Linked DNA regions of Myxococcus guangdongensis. Each later gene encodes a partner of the first gene's protein in a complex. Links are inferred from orthologs where the notes say so. Each region holds a gene or a part of one and is shown in the gene's direction. Other genes may lie near its edges.

Region 1 (7,879 bases):
CTGCGAAGTGGTGGACGTGGTGGAGAACCTCGCCATCGACCGCGCGAAGCAGCTGTTCGGCGCGGACTTCGTCAACGTGCAGGCGCACTCGGGCAGCCAGGCGAACATGGGCGCGTACATGGCGCTCATGAAGCCCGGTGACACCATGCTGTCGCTGGACCTGAACTCCGGCGGCCACCTCACCCACGGCGCCACGTTCAACTTCTCCGGCAAGCTCTACAAGGTCGTCCACTACGGCCTGACGCGCGAGACGGAGACCATCGACTTCGCCCAGGTGCGGCAGCTGGCCCTGGAGCACAAGCCGAAGGTCATCGTCGTGGGCGCCAGCGCCTACCCGCGCACGCTCGACTTCGCGAAGTTCCGCGAGATCGCCGACGAGGCGGGCGCCTCCATGATGGTGGACATGGCGCACATCGCGGGCCTGGTCGCCGCCGGCGTGCACCCCTCGCCCGTGCCCTTCGCGGACATCGTCACCACCACCACGCACAAGACGCTGCGCGGTCCGCGCGGTGGCCTGGTGATGGGCAAGGAGCCGTACGCGAAGTCCATCAACAGCCAGATCTTCCCCGGCATCCAGGGCGGCCCGCTGATGCACGTCATCGCCGGCAAGGCCGTGGCCCTGCGCGAGGCGCTGACGCCGGAGTACAAGGCGTACCAGAAGCAGATCGTCGCCAACGCGAGCGCGCTGGCGGAGGCGCTCAAGTCCGCGGGCCTGCGGCTGACGTCCGGCGGCACCGACAACCACCTGATGCTGGTGGACCTGCGGCCCAAGAACCTGACGGGCAAGGTGGCCGAGGCGGTGCTCGACAAGGCGGGCATCACCGTGAACAAGAACATGATTCCGTTCGACCCGGAGAAGCCGATGGTGACCTCCGGCGTCCGGGTGGGCACGCCCGCCATCACCACGCGCGGCATGCGCGAGGCCCAGATGGCCACGGTGGGCAAGCTCATCGGCGCCGCGCTGGACGCGGCCCAGGATGACGCCGGGCTCGCGCGCATCCGCGGGCAGGTGAAGGAGCTGGCCCAGAGCTTCCCGCTGTACGCCTCGCGTCTGAAGTAGCTCGCCGCTCGTTCGCCGACAGGAGATTCTCTCCCGCCTCCATGCGCTGCCCGTTCTGCCAGGATGCCGAAAACAAGGTCATCGACTCGAGAGAGTCACACGAGGGCTCCGTCATCCGGCGGCGCCGCGAGTGTCTGGCCTGCAAGCGCCGCTTCACGACGTACGAGCGGGTGGAGGAGCTCTACCCGCTCATCGTGAAGAAGGACGGCCGGCGGGAGGCGTTCGACCGCGAGAAGATCGTCAGCGGCCTGAAGAAGGCCTGCGAGAAGCGCCCCGTCTCCGCCGACAAGCTGGAGGAGACCGTGGTGGCCATCGAGCGGCTCTTGCAGGGCATGGGAGAGAAGGAGATCAACTCGTCCGTCATCGGCGAGGAGGTCATGCGCCGGCTGCAGCAGATGGACGAGGTGGCCTACGTGCGCTTCGCCTCCGTGTACCGCAGCTTCCGCGACATCTCCGAGTTCCTGCATGAGCTGAAGGACCTGCTCGAGGACCAGGAGCGCGAGCGCAAGTCGAAGCCGCCGCTCCTCCCGGGCCAGGGGAGTTGAAGGAGAACGGATGAGGCTGCTCACGCGGGCAAAGCTCGAAGCCACGAGGGCGCCCCGGGCGAAGCGGGCGGCGGACTTCGACCGCGCGGTGGCCGAGTTCTTCATGCGCATCGCCCTGGAGGAGGCCGCCAAGGGCCTGGGCCGCACCAGCCCCAACCCCGTGGTGGGCGCGGTGCTGGTCAAGGGCGGCCGAATCATCGCGCGCGGCTACCACAAGAAGGCGGGCACGGCGCACGCGGAGGTGGTGGCGCTGGAGGCCGCGGGCGCCAAGGCGCGGGGCGCGGACCTCTACTCCACGCTGGAGCCGTGCGACCACTATGGCCGCACGCCGCCGTGCAGCCTGGCCATCATCGAGGCGGGCGTGCGCCGCGTCTTCTGCGGCTCGGCGGACCCCAACCCCAAGGTGAGCGGCAAGGGCGTGGCGCGCATGCGCCGCGCGGGCGTGAAGGTCGTCACCGGCGTGCTCCAGGCGGAGGCGGACAAGCTCAACCGGCCCTTCTTCAAGCAGCTGCGCACGGGCCTGCCCTGGGTGACGCTGAAGGCCGCGGCCACGCTGGACGGCAAGCTGGCCACGGCCACGGGGGACTCGCGCTGGGTGACGGGCGAGAAGGCGCGCGAGTGGGTGCACCGGCTGCGCGACTCCGTGGACGTCATCCTGGTGGGCGCCAACACCGTGCGCCACGACGACCCCAAGCTCACCACGCGGCTGCCCGGTGGCCAGGGCAAGGACGCGCTGCGCGTGGTGGTGGACAGCCGGCTGCGCCTGTCGCCGCGCTACACCGTCTTCAACCAGAAGAGCTCCGCGCGCACCATCATCGCGACGCTGGAGGACCCCGAGGGCCGCAAGGCCCGGCGCTTCCTCGCCCAGGGCGTGGAGGTGTGGCAGGTGCGCCCCAAGGCGGACCGGGTGGACCTGAAGGCGCTCTTGCGCAAGCTGGCCCGCTCCGGCCACAACCACGTGCTCGTGGAGGGCGGCTCGGAGATGTACGGCTCCTTCCTGCGCGAGAAGCTGGCGGACGAGCTGGCGCTGTTCCTGGCGCCCAAGCTGCTCGGTCGCGAGGGCATGTCGTGGGCCGGTGACTTGGGCGTGAAGGAGATGGCCCAGGCGCTCGCGGTGAAGGACCTCACCTTCGAGCAGCACGGCCCGGACATCCTGCTCCAGGCGCTGCTCTAGGCACTTCAGGCGCCCATGAGCGGGGCCATGGTGTCGGTGAATGACGGACACATCGGCGCGCCGGACGGGGGCGACCCGGAGGGCCGTTCGTTATAAGCCTGGGCATCATGTTCACCGGGCTCATTCAGGACATCGGCAGGGTGGAGCGCGTCATTCCGGGTGGGATGACGGACTTGTGGATTCGCACGGCGCTGGGGGCCTCGGGCTTCGCGCTGGGTGAGTCGATCGCCGTGGATGGCGCGTGCCTCACGGTGGTGGAGCTGGCGGGGGACACCTTCCGGGTGCAGGTGGCGCCCGAGTCCCTCAGGCGCACCACGCTGGACGGGGTGCGGCCCGGGGACAGGGTCAACCTGGAGCGGGCGCTGGCGCTGGGGGACCGGCTGGGCGGGCACCTGGTCTCCGGGCACGTGGACCAGGTCAGCTCGGTGCTGGAGACCTACCCGGAAGGCGGCTCGTGGGTGATGGTGTTCGGCCTGCCCGAGTCCCTGGCGCCGTACTTCATCGAGAAGGGCTCGGTGGCCATCGACGGCATCAGTCTGACGGTCAACAGCGTGGGCGCGGACCGCTTCGGGGTGCAGCTGATTCCGGAGACGCAGGAGCGCACCACCTTGCGGGCCAAGGCGGTGGGGGCCCGGGTCAACCTGGAGGCGGACCCGATTGGGAAGTACGTGGCCCGGCTGTTCTCGCTCCAGCGCGGGCAGGTGGGCGGCGGGGGTGGGGTGACGGAGGCGGCCGTCCGGGCGGCGGGCTTCGGCACGCCGTAGCAGGCGACGGCGGGGGCGCGGGTGGTGTAGGAAGCCCCGCATGCCTCGCTACATCGAAGGTGACTTCCTCCCCCCCAAGGGCCGCTTCGCCATCTGCGTCGCCCGCTTCAATGGCTTCATCACCGAGGAGCTGGCCAAGGGCGCCGTGGACACGCTGGTGCGCCACGGCGTGGCCGACGCGGACGTGGACGTGTACCGCTGCCCCGGCACGTACGAGCTGCCCGGGCTGGTGCGCCGCGTGACGGAGTCGCGTCAGTACGTGGGCGTCATCGCCCTGGGCGCCGTCATCCGTGGCGGCACGCCCCACTTCGACTACGTGGCCGGCGAGTGCGCCAAGGGCATCGGCGCGGTGGCCTTCAACGCGGCGGCGGCCAACCCCGCGACGTCGGTGACGTTCGGCGTGCTGACCACCGACACGGTGGAGCAGGCCATCGACCGGGCGGGCGTGAAGGCGGGCAACAAGGGCGCCGAGGCCACGCTGGCCTGCATCGAGATGGTGAACCTGTATGCGCGCATCCCCGCGCTCGACGCGAGGAAGGGCTAGTCCATGGGCGCGCGCAGAACGGGACGTGAGCGGGCGTTGCAGGCGCTCTACCAGTTGGAGATGACGCCGGGGACGTCGGTGTACGAGGCGCTGGAGTCGGCGTGGACCGCCTCCGCCGAGGCCGAGGAGCCGAAGCGGGACCCCGACGCGGTGAAGTTCGCCCGCGAGCTGGTGGACGGCGTGCAGGGCCACCGCGCGGAGATTGACCGGCTCATCGAGTCGCACAGCCACAACTGGCGGCTGGACCGCATGTCCCGCATCGACCGCAACGTGCTGCGCGTGGGCATCTTCGAGCTGAAGTACCGTCCGGACATCCCCCGCAAGGTCACCATCAACGAGGCGGTGGAGCTGGGGAAGAACTTCGGGACGGAGGAGTCCAGCGCCTTCGTCAACGGCCTGTTGGACCGGGTGGCGGTGGCGCTCAAGAAGGACTGAAGTCCCGAGCCGAGGAGCAACCGCGGTGAGCCAGACGACGACGCACGACATCGGGATGGAGGGGCTGGACTCGCTGACGGGCGTGGACGCCCTGTGCCTGTTCGTGGCCGAGGATGATCGCCCGTTGCCGGCCACCGCGGGCTACGTGGACTGGCGGCTGTGCGGTGTGTTGTCGCGGGTGCTCAAGGGCGGCTTCTTCTCCGGCGTGAAGGACGACTGGCTCCTGTTGCCCGCGGACGGGAAGCTGGAGGTGCCGCGCATCTTCGTCGTGGGCCTGGGGGCCCGGAAGGCGCTGGACGCCCAGGGGCTCCACGAGGCGCTGGCCGAGGCGGGCAAGGTGCTCAGCCGGGCCAAGGTGGCGTCGGTGGCGCTGGAAATCCCCGGCGGCGGTTCGCTGGACGACGCGGCGCGGGCGGAGGCCTTCCAGAAGGGCTTCCTGCCCGCGTTCAAGGGCGGACGGGTGGCCCTTCTGACGGACAAGGGGCTCGTCCGGCTCCTACCAGGCAGGAAGGGCTGAAGCTCGGCGACCGGGCAGGCCTTCTGTTAGCATCGGGAGACCGTCCGGGGCGTGCACGCATGCGTGTCAAGGTGTTGATTGTCGAGGACTCCAAGGCGTCGCGCGAATACATCGCGTCGACGGTGGAGGCGGTGGATGGCATCGAGGCCGTCGTGACGTCCAGCGGCTTCGAGGCGCTGAAGCTGCTGCCGCGTCACCGCTTCGACCTCATCATCACCGACATCAACATGCCCGACATCAACGGGCTGGAGCTCATCAACTTCGTCAAGAAGAACCCCAACTACCGCGACGTGCCGCTCTTCATCATCACCACGGAGGGGCGGGAGCAGGACCGCGAGCGGGGCATGGCGTTGGGGGCGGCGGAGTACCTGGTCAAACCGTTCCAGCCCGGCAGTCTCGAGGGGCTCTTGCGCCGGTACCTGAAGCTGCCGTGAGTCCTCCGAGCAAGGCCCTGGCCGAGTTCGTGGCCGAGGCGACCGAGATTCTCGAGGCGCTCGGCAAGGACCTGCTGGTGCTGGACGAGCGGCGCGGCCACGAGGCGGACCCGGAGCGGGTCAATGGCATCTTCCGCGCGGCGCACTCGCTCAAGGGCCTGGCGGGGCTGTTCGGCCAGGAGCGCATCTCCCGGCTGGCGCATGGGACGGAGGACCTGCTCGACCGGCTCCGGCTGGGCAAGCTGCTGCTGGACGACGCGGTGCTCGACACGCTGATTGAGGCGCTGGATGCGTTCCAGGCGCTGTTGGCGGAGACGGCGCGGGGTTCGGAGACGGAGGGGCTGAGCCGGCGCGTGGAGGGCATGGCGGAGCGGTTGATCCGCCTGGGCGAGGCGCCCATCGCGCTGGATGAGGACCCGCTGGAGCGGCTGGAGCTGGAAGCGCAGGTGCGCTCGGTCTTCACCGAGTACGAGGAGCATCGGCTCCGAGAGAACGTGCGGCGGGGCGTGGCGCTGTGGCGCGTGCGCGCGGCGTTCGACCTGTCGGACTTCGACAAGGGGCTGGCGGACCTGAACACGCGCCTCAAGCCGCTGGGCGAGGTCATCAGCACGCTGCCGTCCGCGCGGCCGGGTGGGGCGCATGGCATCGCGTTCGATCTCATCTTCGGCACGCACGTGTCGGTGATGGAGCTGGAGTCCGGGCTGAGTGGGACGCCCGCGGAGCTCGCGCCCCTCAACGTGCGGCCCGTGGGAGTGCCCGCGACGGCCCACTCGGCGGAGGTGCTGGCCCGGGTGGTGGAGACTCCCGCCATCGTCGTGGAGCCACCGGGTACGCGTCCCGAGGTCTCCACGGTCGCGCCGCCCACGACGAAGCGCGGCGGGAAGAAGCGCGGCGCGAAGGGGACGGCGGAGGGGCGACAGCCGTCGCTGCCGCTCACGGAACAAGGGCCTGGAGTGGCGCCGGGTGGCGCCGGGCGTGAGGACGTGGGCACGTCCCCGATGGGGCAGGGTGGGGGGAATTCCTCGGCGCAGGTGCCGGGCATGCACCCGATGGAGCATGGCGCCGAAGGCGTGAATCCCTCAGGGCAGATACCGGGCACGTTCCCCCTGGGGCCTGGCGCTGGTGGCGCTGCCTCCGCGCACCTGTCGGGGGCATCGACGATGGGCCCTGGTGCCGGAGGCGTGAATCCCTCGTCGGCGCCTCCGACGGGGGCGATTCCCCCGGGCCTCATTCCTCCCTCGGACCCGGGACTCCCGGCTGGGACACGCGGCCCCGGCGCACCCTCCGCAGGCTGGAGCGCGACCGTCGCGAACTCGGGCGTGTTCCCCTCGGGTCTGCGCTCCTCCCCGGTCATGGGCCCGGGTGGCGTGGCGTTGCCCCAGGGTGGCTCGGGCTCCACCGGGCCGTCGCTCGTGACGTACCTCCAGGGCCCGGGAGGCCGCGCCCCCGTTCGTGCCGTGTCGACCTCCGCCGAGGCCCCTGCCTCGACACCTCCGCCCACCGTGGCCGCCGCGGCGCCGGAGCCGTCGCTGCGCTCGTTGACGCAGACGGTGCGCGTCGACATCGGCAAGCTGGATGGCCTCATCAACATGGTGGGCGAGCTCCTGCTCATCAAGGCCAACCTCCAGCGGCTCGCCGAGTCCGCGCGGCAGGATGGCGTCGTGCCGCTGTCGAAGCTCTTCGGTCAGGAGCTGGCGCGCGAGACCCGCGGCCTGGAGCGCAAGCTGGAGGCCCTCCAGGAGGGACTGCTCGAGGCGCGCATGGTCCCCGTGGGCCAGGTGTTCGACAAGCTGGCCCGACTGGTGCGTCGCATCACCCGCGAGGCGGGCAAGGAGATCGACTTCGTCATCGGCGGCGGCGAGGTGGAGCTCGACAAGCTCATCGTCGAGGAGCTGAGCGACCCGCTCATGCACCTCATCCGCAACGCCATCGACCACGGCGTGGAGTCTCCGGACGCACGACTGGCCGCGGGCAAGTCCCGCCGCGCGGTGGTGGCGCTGCGCGCGGTGCAGAAGGGCAACCACGTCGTCATCGAGGTGAGCGACGACGGCGCGGGCATCGACGAATTGCGCGTGCGCGAGGTGGCGCTGACGCGCGGCCTCATCACCTTCGCGCAGGCCGAGGAGATGGGCCGCCGCGAGCTGCTCAACCTCATCTTCCTCCCAGGCTTCTCCACCGCTCGCAGCGTGTCCGAGCTGTCCGGCCGCGGCGTGGGCCTGGACGTGGTGAAGAACAACCTGGGCAACCTCTCCGGCATCATCGACGTGTGGAGCGAGCGCGGGAAGGGCACCGCCTTCCACCTGACGCTGCCCGTCACGCTGGCCATCATCCGCGCGCTGGTCGTGGGCGTGAGTGCTCGCACGTACGCGGTTCCCCTCAACAGCGTGCTCGAAATCCTCTCCGTGC
Region 2 (7,806 bases), on another replicon or contig:
CAAGCCGGTGCTGGAGGTCAAGAGCCGCCGCGTCGGTGGCGCCACCTACCAGGTGCCCGTCGAGGTCCGTCAGGACCGTCGCGTCGCCCTCGGCATGCGTTGGATCATCACGTACTCCAAGGCCCGTGGCGAGAAGACCATGCAGGAGAAGCTGGCCGGCGAGATCATGGACGCCGCCAACAACCGCGGCAACGCGGTGAAGAAGCGTGAAGACACGCACAAGATGGCGGAGGCCAACAAGGCCTTCGCGCACTACCGCTGGTAGGTCTTTCGGCCTCGCGGTGTCCCGCCCGGATGCAGAGGTTGCATCCGGGCGGTTTCTTTAGGTGAAGCAGGTTCTCTGAAATCGTCCGGGTGGGAACGTGAGACGGGCTTCACAAAGCCCTCCCGCCCTCATGGAGAGGTACCGACGCAATGGCTCGCGAGCATCCCCTGGAGCGCTACCGCAACATCGGCATCATGGCGCACATCGATGCCGGCAAGACGACCACCACCGAGCGGATCCTCTTCTACACCGGCGCCATCCATCGGATGGGCGAGGTGCACGAGGGAAACACCACCACGGACTGGATGGTCCAGGAGCGTGAGCGCGGCATCACCATCACCTCCGCCGCCATCACCGCCTTCTGGCAGCGCAACGAGCATCGCTACCGCGTCAACCTCATCGACACCCCCGGGCACGTGGACTTCACCATCGAGGTGGAGCGCTCCCTGCGCGTGCTCGACGGCGCCGTCGCCGTGTTCGACGCGGTCAACGGCGTGGAGCCGCAGTCGGAGACGGTCTGGCGCCAGGCGGACCGCTACAAGGTCCCCCGTATCTGCTTCATCAACAAGATGGACCGCATCGGCGCGGACTTCGAGATGTCCGTCGGCACCATCCGCGAGAAGCTCGGCGCCAGGGCGGTGCGCATGCAGCTGCCGCTGGGGGCCGAGGACAAGCACCGCGGCGTCATCGACCTCCTGACGATGAAGGCCCTGGTCTTCGTCGACTCGGAGCAGGGGAGCCGCTACGACATCGAGGCGATTCCCGAGGAGTACCGCGAGCAGGCCGAGGCCGCGCGCGCGGAGCTGCTCGAGGCCGCCGCGGAGCAGGACGACGCGCTGACGGAGAAGTTCCTGGAGGGCCAGGAGCTCACCGAGCAGGAGGTCCGCGCGGCCATCCGCAAGGGCTGCGTGGGGCTGAAGCTGTTCCCGGTGTTCTGCGGGTCGGCGTTCCGCCACAAGGGCGTGCAGCCGCTGTTGGACGCGGTCATCGACTACCTGCCGAGCCCGCTGGACATCCCGCCGGTGCACGGCAAGACGCCCAAGGGCGAGGACGCGGTGCGCGAGACGCGGGACGACGCGCCCTTCAGCGCCCTGGCGTTCAAGATCATGAACGACCCGGCGTTCCAGTCGCAGACGCTGACGTTCCTGCGCGTCTACTCCGGGAAGCTGGAGGCGGGCACGGCGGTGTGGAACTCGGTGAAGGGCAAGCGCGAGCGCGTCAGCCGCCTGGTCCAGATGCGCGCGGACAAGAAGGACGAGCTGACCGAGTGCTACGCGGGTGACATCTGCGCGGTGGTGGGCCTGAAGCTGGCGGCGACGGGCGACACGCTCTGCGACGACAAGCAGCCCATCATCCTCGAGCGGATGGAGTTCCCCGAGCCGGTCATCGACATCGCCATCGAGCCGAAGTCCACGGCGGACCAGGACAAGATCATCCAGTCCCTGCAGCGCCTGGCGATGGAGGACCCGTCCTTCCGCGTGCGGACGAACGAGGAGACGGGGCAGACGCTGATCGCCGGCATGGGCGAGTTGCACCTGGAGATCATCGTCGACCGCCTCCTGAGGGAGTTCAAGGTCGACGCGAACATTGGCAAGCCGCAGGTGGCCTACCGCGAGACCATCACCACGCCGATGCAGGCCGAGGGCAAGTTCATCCGCCAGACGGGCGGCCGGGGGCAGTACGGCCACATCTGGCTGAGGGTGATGCCGAACGAGCCCGGCAAGGGCTTCGCCTTCGAGAACAAGATCGTCGGCGGCGTGGTGCCCAAGGAGTTCGTGGACGCGGTGCGCGACGGCGTCCAGGAGGCCCTGCAGAACGGCCCCGTGGCGGGCTACCCCATGGTGGACGTGAAGGTGGAGGCCTACGACGGCTCCGTGCACGACGTGGACTCGAGTGAGATGGCGTTCAAGATCGCCGGCTCGCTGGCCTTCAAGGACGCGGTGCGCGCGGCCAGCCCCGTGCTGCTCGAGCCCATCATGAACTGCGAAATCGTCACGCCCGAGCCCTTCATGGGCGACGTGATTGGCGACCTGAACGGCCGGCGAGGCAAGGTGCTGGGCATGACGCCCCGCCCAGGCAACCTGCAGGCCATCCAGGCACAGGTGCCCCTGGCCGCCATGTTCGGCTACTCGACCGACCTGCGCAGCCGCAGCCAGGGAAGGGCGACCTACACCATGCAGTTCAGTCACTACGCGCCGGCGCCCAAGACGGCGCTGAACCGCTACTGACGGCCCGGCAGTCGACCCTGCGGGCGATTTCAGTTGACGTTGTGGCGGGTTTGGAGCAGGACGCAGCACCTTCGCAGTGAGTTTTTGCGGGATTCGATACGCGCCGGGTGATTGACCGGCTCAGCCGCGGTGAGGAGTGTCATGGCCAAGGAGAAGTTCGAGCGTAACAAGCCCCACGTGAACATCGGCACGATCGGACACGTGGACCACGGCAAGACGTCGCTGACGGCGGCCATCACGAAGGTGCTGGCGAAGACGGGCGGCGCCACGTTCCTGGCGTACGACCAGATCGACAAGGCGCCGGAAGAGCGCGAGCGCGGCATCACGATCTCGACGGCGCACGTCGAGTATCAGACGAAGAACCGTCACTACGCGCACGTCGACTGTCCGGGCCACGCCGACTACGTGAAGAACATGATCACGGGCGCGGCGCAGATGGACGGCGCCATCCTGGTGGTGTCGGCGGCGGACGGCCCGATGCCCCAGACGCGTGAGCACATCCTGCTAGCGCGCCAGGTCGGTGTCCCGTACATCGTGGTCTTCCTGAACAAGGTGGACCTGCTGGACGACCCGGAGCTGCGCGAGCTGGTGGAGATGGAGGTCCGGGACCTGCTGAAGAAGTACGAGTTCCCCGGCGACAGCATCCCCATCATCCCGGGCTCCGCCGTGAAGGCGCTCGAGGGTGACGCGAGCGACATCGGCGAGCCGGCCATCCTGAAGCTGATGGAGGCGGTGGACAGCTACATCCCGACGCCGCAGCGCGCGACGGACAAGCCCTTCCTGATGCCGGTGGAGGACGTGTTCTCCATCGCCGGCCGTGGAACGGTGGCGACGGGCCGCGTGGAGCGCGGTCGGGTCAAGGTCGGCGAGGAGGTCGAGGTCGTCGGCCTTCGCCCGACGCAGAAGACGGTCGTGACGGGCGTGGAGATGTTCCGCAAGCTGCTGGACGAGGGCATGGCGGGCGACAACATCGGCGCGCTGGTTCGCGGCCTGAAGCGTGAGGACATGGAGCGTGGGCAGGTGATTGCCAAGCCTGGCAGCATCACGCCGCACACCAAGTTCAAGGCGCAGATTTACGTGCTGTCGAAGGAAGAGGGTGGTCGTCACACGCCGTTCTTCAAGGGCTACCGTCCCCAGTTCTACTTCCGCACCACGGACGTGACGGGAACGGTGAAGCTGCCGGAGAACGTGGAGATGGTGATGCCGGGCGACAACATCGCGATCGAGGTGGAGCTCATCACCCCTGTCGCGATGGAGAAGGAGCTGCGCTTCGCTGTTCGCGAGGGTGGCCGCACGGTGGGCGCCGGCGTCGTGGCGGAAGTGATCGAGTAGCAGACCTCCTACCGGCTCCCCGGGACGTCCTTCCGGGGAATTTCCAGGGAGCCGGAGGAAATCCAGTTGCATACACCGGGGCGGGATGGTAATCACCGCGCCCCTTCGTTCTGAAGAAACGGCTCTGTGACAACCAGGGGACGTCGGTCGTAGCGCCTTCCGGGGCGTTGGCACAAAGTTCGTTCTAAGAGGTTCTTGCGAATGGCGACACAGAAGATCCGCATCCGGCTGAAGGCATACGACTCGAAGCTCCTGGACCAGAGCGCGGGTGAGATCGTCGAGACGGCTAAGCGCACTGGCGCGAAGGTGGCCGGTCCGATCCCCCTTCCTACGCGCATCAACAAGTTCACCGTGCTGCGTTCTCCGCACGTGGACAAGAAGAGCCGCGAGCAGTTCGAGATCCGCACCCACAAGCGCCTGCTCGATATTCTCGAGCCTACGCAGCAGACGCTGGATGCGCTCATGAAGCTGGATCTGTCGGCCGGCGTTGACGTCGAGATCAAGTCCTAGGAAGCGGGTGGGCGTCTGAGTGGTTTCACTCCGACCCCCGCGAGGAAAGTGCCATGGCGAAGTTTGACGTTGTCGACCTGGATTTGAAGAAGGTGTCGGAGATCGAGCTCTCCGACGACATCTTCGGCGCTGAGCCGAACACGCACCTCTTTTACGAGGTCGCGAAGATGCAGCAGATCAACCGGCGCCGCGGCACGGTGGGTGTGAAGAACACCTCGCTGGTCAGCGGCGGCGGCAAGAAGCCCTGGAAGCAGAAGGGCACTGGCCGCGCCCGCCAGGGTTCCATCCGCGCTTCCCACTGGGTGGGCGGCGGCAAGGCGATGGCTCCCAAGGCTCGCGACTACTTCTACCGCCCGCCCCGCAAGGTGCGCCGCGGTGCGCTCAAGTCCGCGCTGTCCCTGCGCGCCAAGGAGAAGACGCTCATCATCCTGAGCGGGTTCTCCCTGGACGCCCCCAAGAGCAAGCAGGCCTTTGAGGTGCTGACCAAGCGCCTGAAGCTGCAGAACGCCCTGGTGGTGGACGAGAAGGGCAACACCAACCTGCACCGCAGCGTGCGGAACCTGGCCAAGTTCGACGTGCTTCCTCCCGAGGGTGTCAACCTCGAGATGGTGCTGAAGCACTCGCACCTGGTCCTGACCTCCGCGGCCGCGAAGACCCTCGAGGGGGCGCTGTCATGAACCTGAACGATGTCATCAAGGGCCCGCTCATCACCGAGAAGCTGGACAAGGCCCGCGAGAAGTTCCGTCAGTACTCGTTCATCGTCGACCGTAAGGCCACCAAGCACGACGTGGCTCGCGCGGTGACGACGCTGTTCAAGGTCACCGTCGAGGGCGTTCGCACCAACATCGTCCGCGGCAAGATCAAGCGCGTGGGTCGGAGCATCGGCAAGCGGCCCAACTTCAAGAAGGCGGTCGTCACCCTCAAGGAAGGCGACTCGATCGAACTCTTCGAGGGAGGGGCGGCCTGACGCTACGGCGTTGAGGTCAGCCTGAGGAACACACCATGGGCATCAAGAAGTACAAGCCGACAAGCGCCGCCCGCCGTCTGATGACGGTGTCCGATTTCGCGGACATCACCAAGGACGCGCCCGAGAAGAAGCTGACCGAGCCGCTGAAGCGCTCGGGTGGCCGCAACGTCCACGGACACATCACCCGTCGTCACCAGGGTGGTGGTCACAAGCGCCGCTACCGCGTCATCGACTTCAAGCGTCGTGACAAGGATGGCGTGCCGGCCAAGGTCACCGCGGTGGAGTACGACCCGAACCGCACCGCCAACATCGCCCTGCTGACGTACGCGGACGGTGAGAAGCGCTACATCCTGGCCCCCGTGGGCCTGAATGTGGGCGACACCCTGTTCGCCGGCGAGAACGCGGACATCCGTCCGGGCAACTCCCTGCCGCTGCAGAACATCCCGGTGGGTACGGTCATCCACAACGTGGAGCTGAAGCCGGGCCGTGGCGCCCAGGTCATCCGCTCCGCCGGCACGTCCGGCCAGCTGATGGCGAAGGAGGGCCGCTACGCGCAGGTGCGCATGCCTTCCGGGACCGTCCGCATGGTCCTCATCGAGTGCCGCGCCACCGTGGGCCAGGTGGGTAACATCGAGCACGAGATCATCCGCATCGGCAAGGCGGGTAAGAGCCGGTGGCTGGGCATCCGCCCGACGGTTCGTGGTCTCGCGATGAACCCCGTGGACCACCCGCACGGTGGTGGTGAGGGTAAGTCCGGTCAGGGTAACCCGCACCCGGTGTCGCCGTGGGGCAAGAAGACCAAGGGTCTCACCACGCGTACCAACAAGCGTACTGACAAGTTCATCGTGAGCGGCCGCCGCCAGGGCGCGCGCAGCCAGTAAGAGGATTCGCAAGCCATGGCTCGTTCGATCAAGAAGGGTCCGTTCGTCGACGACTTCCTCGTCAAGAAGATCGAGGACATGATCAAGACGAACAAGAAGACTGTCGTGAAGACGTGGTCCCGCCGCTCCACCATCCTTCCGGAGTTCGTGGGTCACACCTTCGCGGTGCACAACGGGAAGAAGTTCATCCCGGTGTTCGTCACGGAGAACATGGTGGGCCACAAGCTCGGCGAGTTCTCCCCGACGCGTACGTTCGGTGGTCACTCGGCGGAGAAGAAGGTCGCCAAGGCCCCGGGCAAGTAGCCTGGCGCATTGCCTGAGAGCCTGAGGAGATGACCATGGAGTCGACTGCACATCTGCGTTTCCTGCGCATGAGCCCCCGCAAGCTGTCTACCGTTGCGGCGCTCATCCGGGGCAAGCCCGTCGAGGCGGCCCTCAACATCCTGAAGTTCACCCCGCGCGCCGCGGCCCTGCCGGTGGAGAAGCTCATCAAGAGCGCCGTGGCCAACGCGACCGACAAGTCCAAGGGACAGGTCGACGTGGACACGCTCTACGTCAAGACCATCTCGGTGGACCAGGGTCCTACCCAGCGCCGGTTCATGCCGCGCGCCATGGGCCGGGCCACCCCCATCAAGAAGAAGACCGCCCACGTCCACGTGGTGCTGGCCGAGGCCAAGAAGTAGGACCCGTCGGGCCCTGCCCGGACGTTCAAGGAGATTCACGTTGGGACAGAAAGTTCATCCGATCGGGTTCCGGCTTGGCGTCATCAAGACCTGGGACTCCAAGTGGTTCGAGCACAAGAACTACGCGCAGTGGCTCCATGAAGACATCCGCATCCGCGAGTTCGTGAAGAAGTCGCTGAACCACGCGGGCGTGTCCAAGGTGGAGATCGAGCGCGCCGCAAACAAGGTGAAGGTCAACGTCCACACCGCGCGCCCGGGTATCGTCATCGGCAAGCGCGGCGCGGGCATCGAGACGGTGAAGAAGGACCTCCAGCAGTTCACGAAGAACGAGGTCTTCCTCAACATCGTCGAGGTCCGCAAGGCGGAGACCGACGCGCAGTTGGTGGCGGAGAACATCGCCACGCAGCTCGAGCGCCGCATCGCCTTCCGCCGCGCCATGAAGAAGGCGCTGCAGACGGCCATGAAGTTCGGGGCGAAGGGCATCCGCGTGGCCTGCTCGGGCCGCCTGGGTGGCGCCGAGATGGCTCGCTACGAGTGGTACCGCGAGGGCCGCGTGCCCCTGCACACCCTCCGCGCGGACATCGACTACGGCTTCGCTGAGGCCAAGACGACCTACGGCAAGATCGGCTGCAAGGTCTGGGTCTGCAAGGGCGAGGTTCTCCCGGGCAAGGGTGGCCAGGCCCCCATGCCCTCCAACCGGTAATTGCCCTCCCGCGCCGGGTGTCTCCGCGAGGAGGCACCCGGGGCAGGGTAGGGAAGGACAGCGACGATGCTTCAGCCTGCACGTACGAAGTACCGCAAGATGCACAAGGGCCGCATGCCGGGCGCCGCTCACCGTGGCAGCGACCTGACCTACGGCGAGTTCGGCCTGATGAGCCTTCAGCCGGGCTGGATCACCTCCCGGCAGATCGAGGCGGCTCGTATCGCGATGACCCGCCAC

What was found.
Region 2: the proteins of nusB (region 1) and rpsJ are in contact, whole or in part, in a solved structure (PDB 3D3B), measured with the Escherichia coli proteins. The link is inferred for Myxococcus guangdongensis from one-to-one orthologs.

The regions. Positions count from the first base shown.
Region 1 is NZ_JAJVKW010000001.1:62,170-70,048, reverse strand. The notes cover bases 2,829-5,806. They hold nusB (transcription antitermination factor NusB), read left to right. Parts: upstream 2,829-4,090; coding sequence 4,091-4,522; downstream 4,523-5,806. Other genes in these bases: LXT21_RS00270 (chemotaxis protein CheW), read left to right, coding at 5,470-5,806; LXT21_RS00275 (response regulator), read left to right, coding at 5,099-5,473; LXT21_RS00280 (M17 family peptidase N-terminal domain-containing protein), read left to right, coding at 4,548-5,039; ribH (6,7-dimethyl-8-ribityllumazine synthase), read left to right, coding at 3,584-4,087; LXT21_RS00295 (riboflavin synthase), read left to right, coding at 2,887-3,543. Outside these bases: LXT21_RS00310 (serine hydroxymethyltransferase), read left to right, coding at 1-1,060; transcriptional regulator NrdR, read left to right, coding at 1,102-1,605; bifunctional diaminohydroxyphosphoribosylaminopyrimidine deaminase/5-amino-6-(5-phosphoribosylamino)uracil reductase RibD, read left to right, coding at 1,616-2,779; more of LXT21_RS00270, read left to right, coding at 5,807-7,879. UniProt on the Escherichia coli protein: Part of the processive rRNA transcription and antitermination complex (rrnTAC). The complex forms an RNA-chaperone ring around the RNA exit tunnel of RNA polymerase (RNAP).
Region 2 is NZ_JAJVKW010000004.1:291,333-299,138, forward strand. What follows is about bases 2,776-5,680. They hold rpsJ (30S ribosomal protein S10), read left to right. Parts: upstream 2,776-4,026; coding sequence 4,027-4,335; downstream 4,336-5,680. Other genes in these bases: tuf (elongation factor Tu), read left to right, coding at 2,776-3,825; rplD (50S ribosomal protein L4), read left to right, coding at 4,389-5,012; LXT21_RS14590 (50S ribosomal protein L23), read left to right, coding at 5,009-5,302; rplB (50S ribosomal protein L2), read left to right, coding at 5,338-5,680. Also shown: rpsG (30S ribosomal protein S7), read left to right, coding at 1-265; fusA (elongation factor G), read left to right, coding at 415-2,493; more of tuf, read left to right, coding at 2,635-2,775; more of rplB, read left to right, coding at 5,681-6,183; rpsS (30S ribosomal protein S19), read left to right, coding at 6,199-6,486; rplV (50S ribosomal protein L22), read left to right, coding at 6,522-6,866; rpsC (30S ribosomal protein S3), read left to right, coding at 6,907-7,569; rplP (50S ribosomal protein L16), read left to right, coding at 7,636-7,806. UniProt on the Escherichia coli protein: Involved in the binding of tRNA to the ribosomes. Part of the processive rRNA transcription and antitermination complex (rrnTAC). The complex forms an RNA-chaperone ring around the RNA exit tunnel of RNA polymerase (RNAP).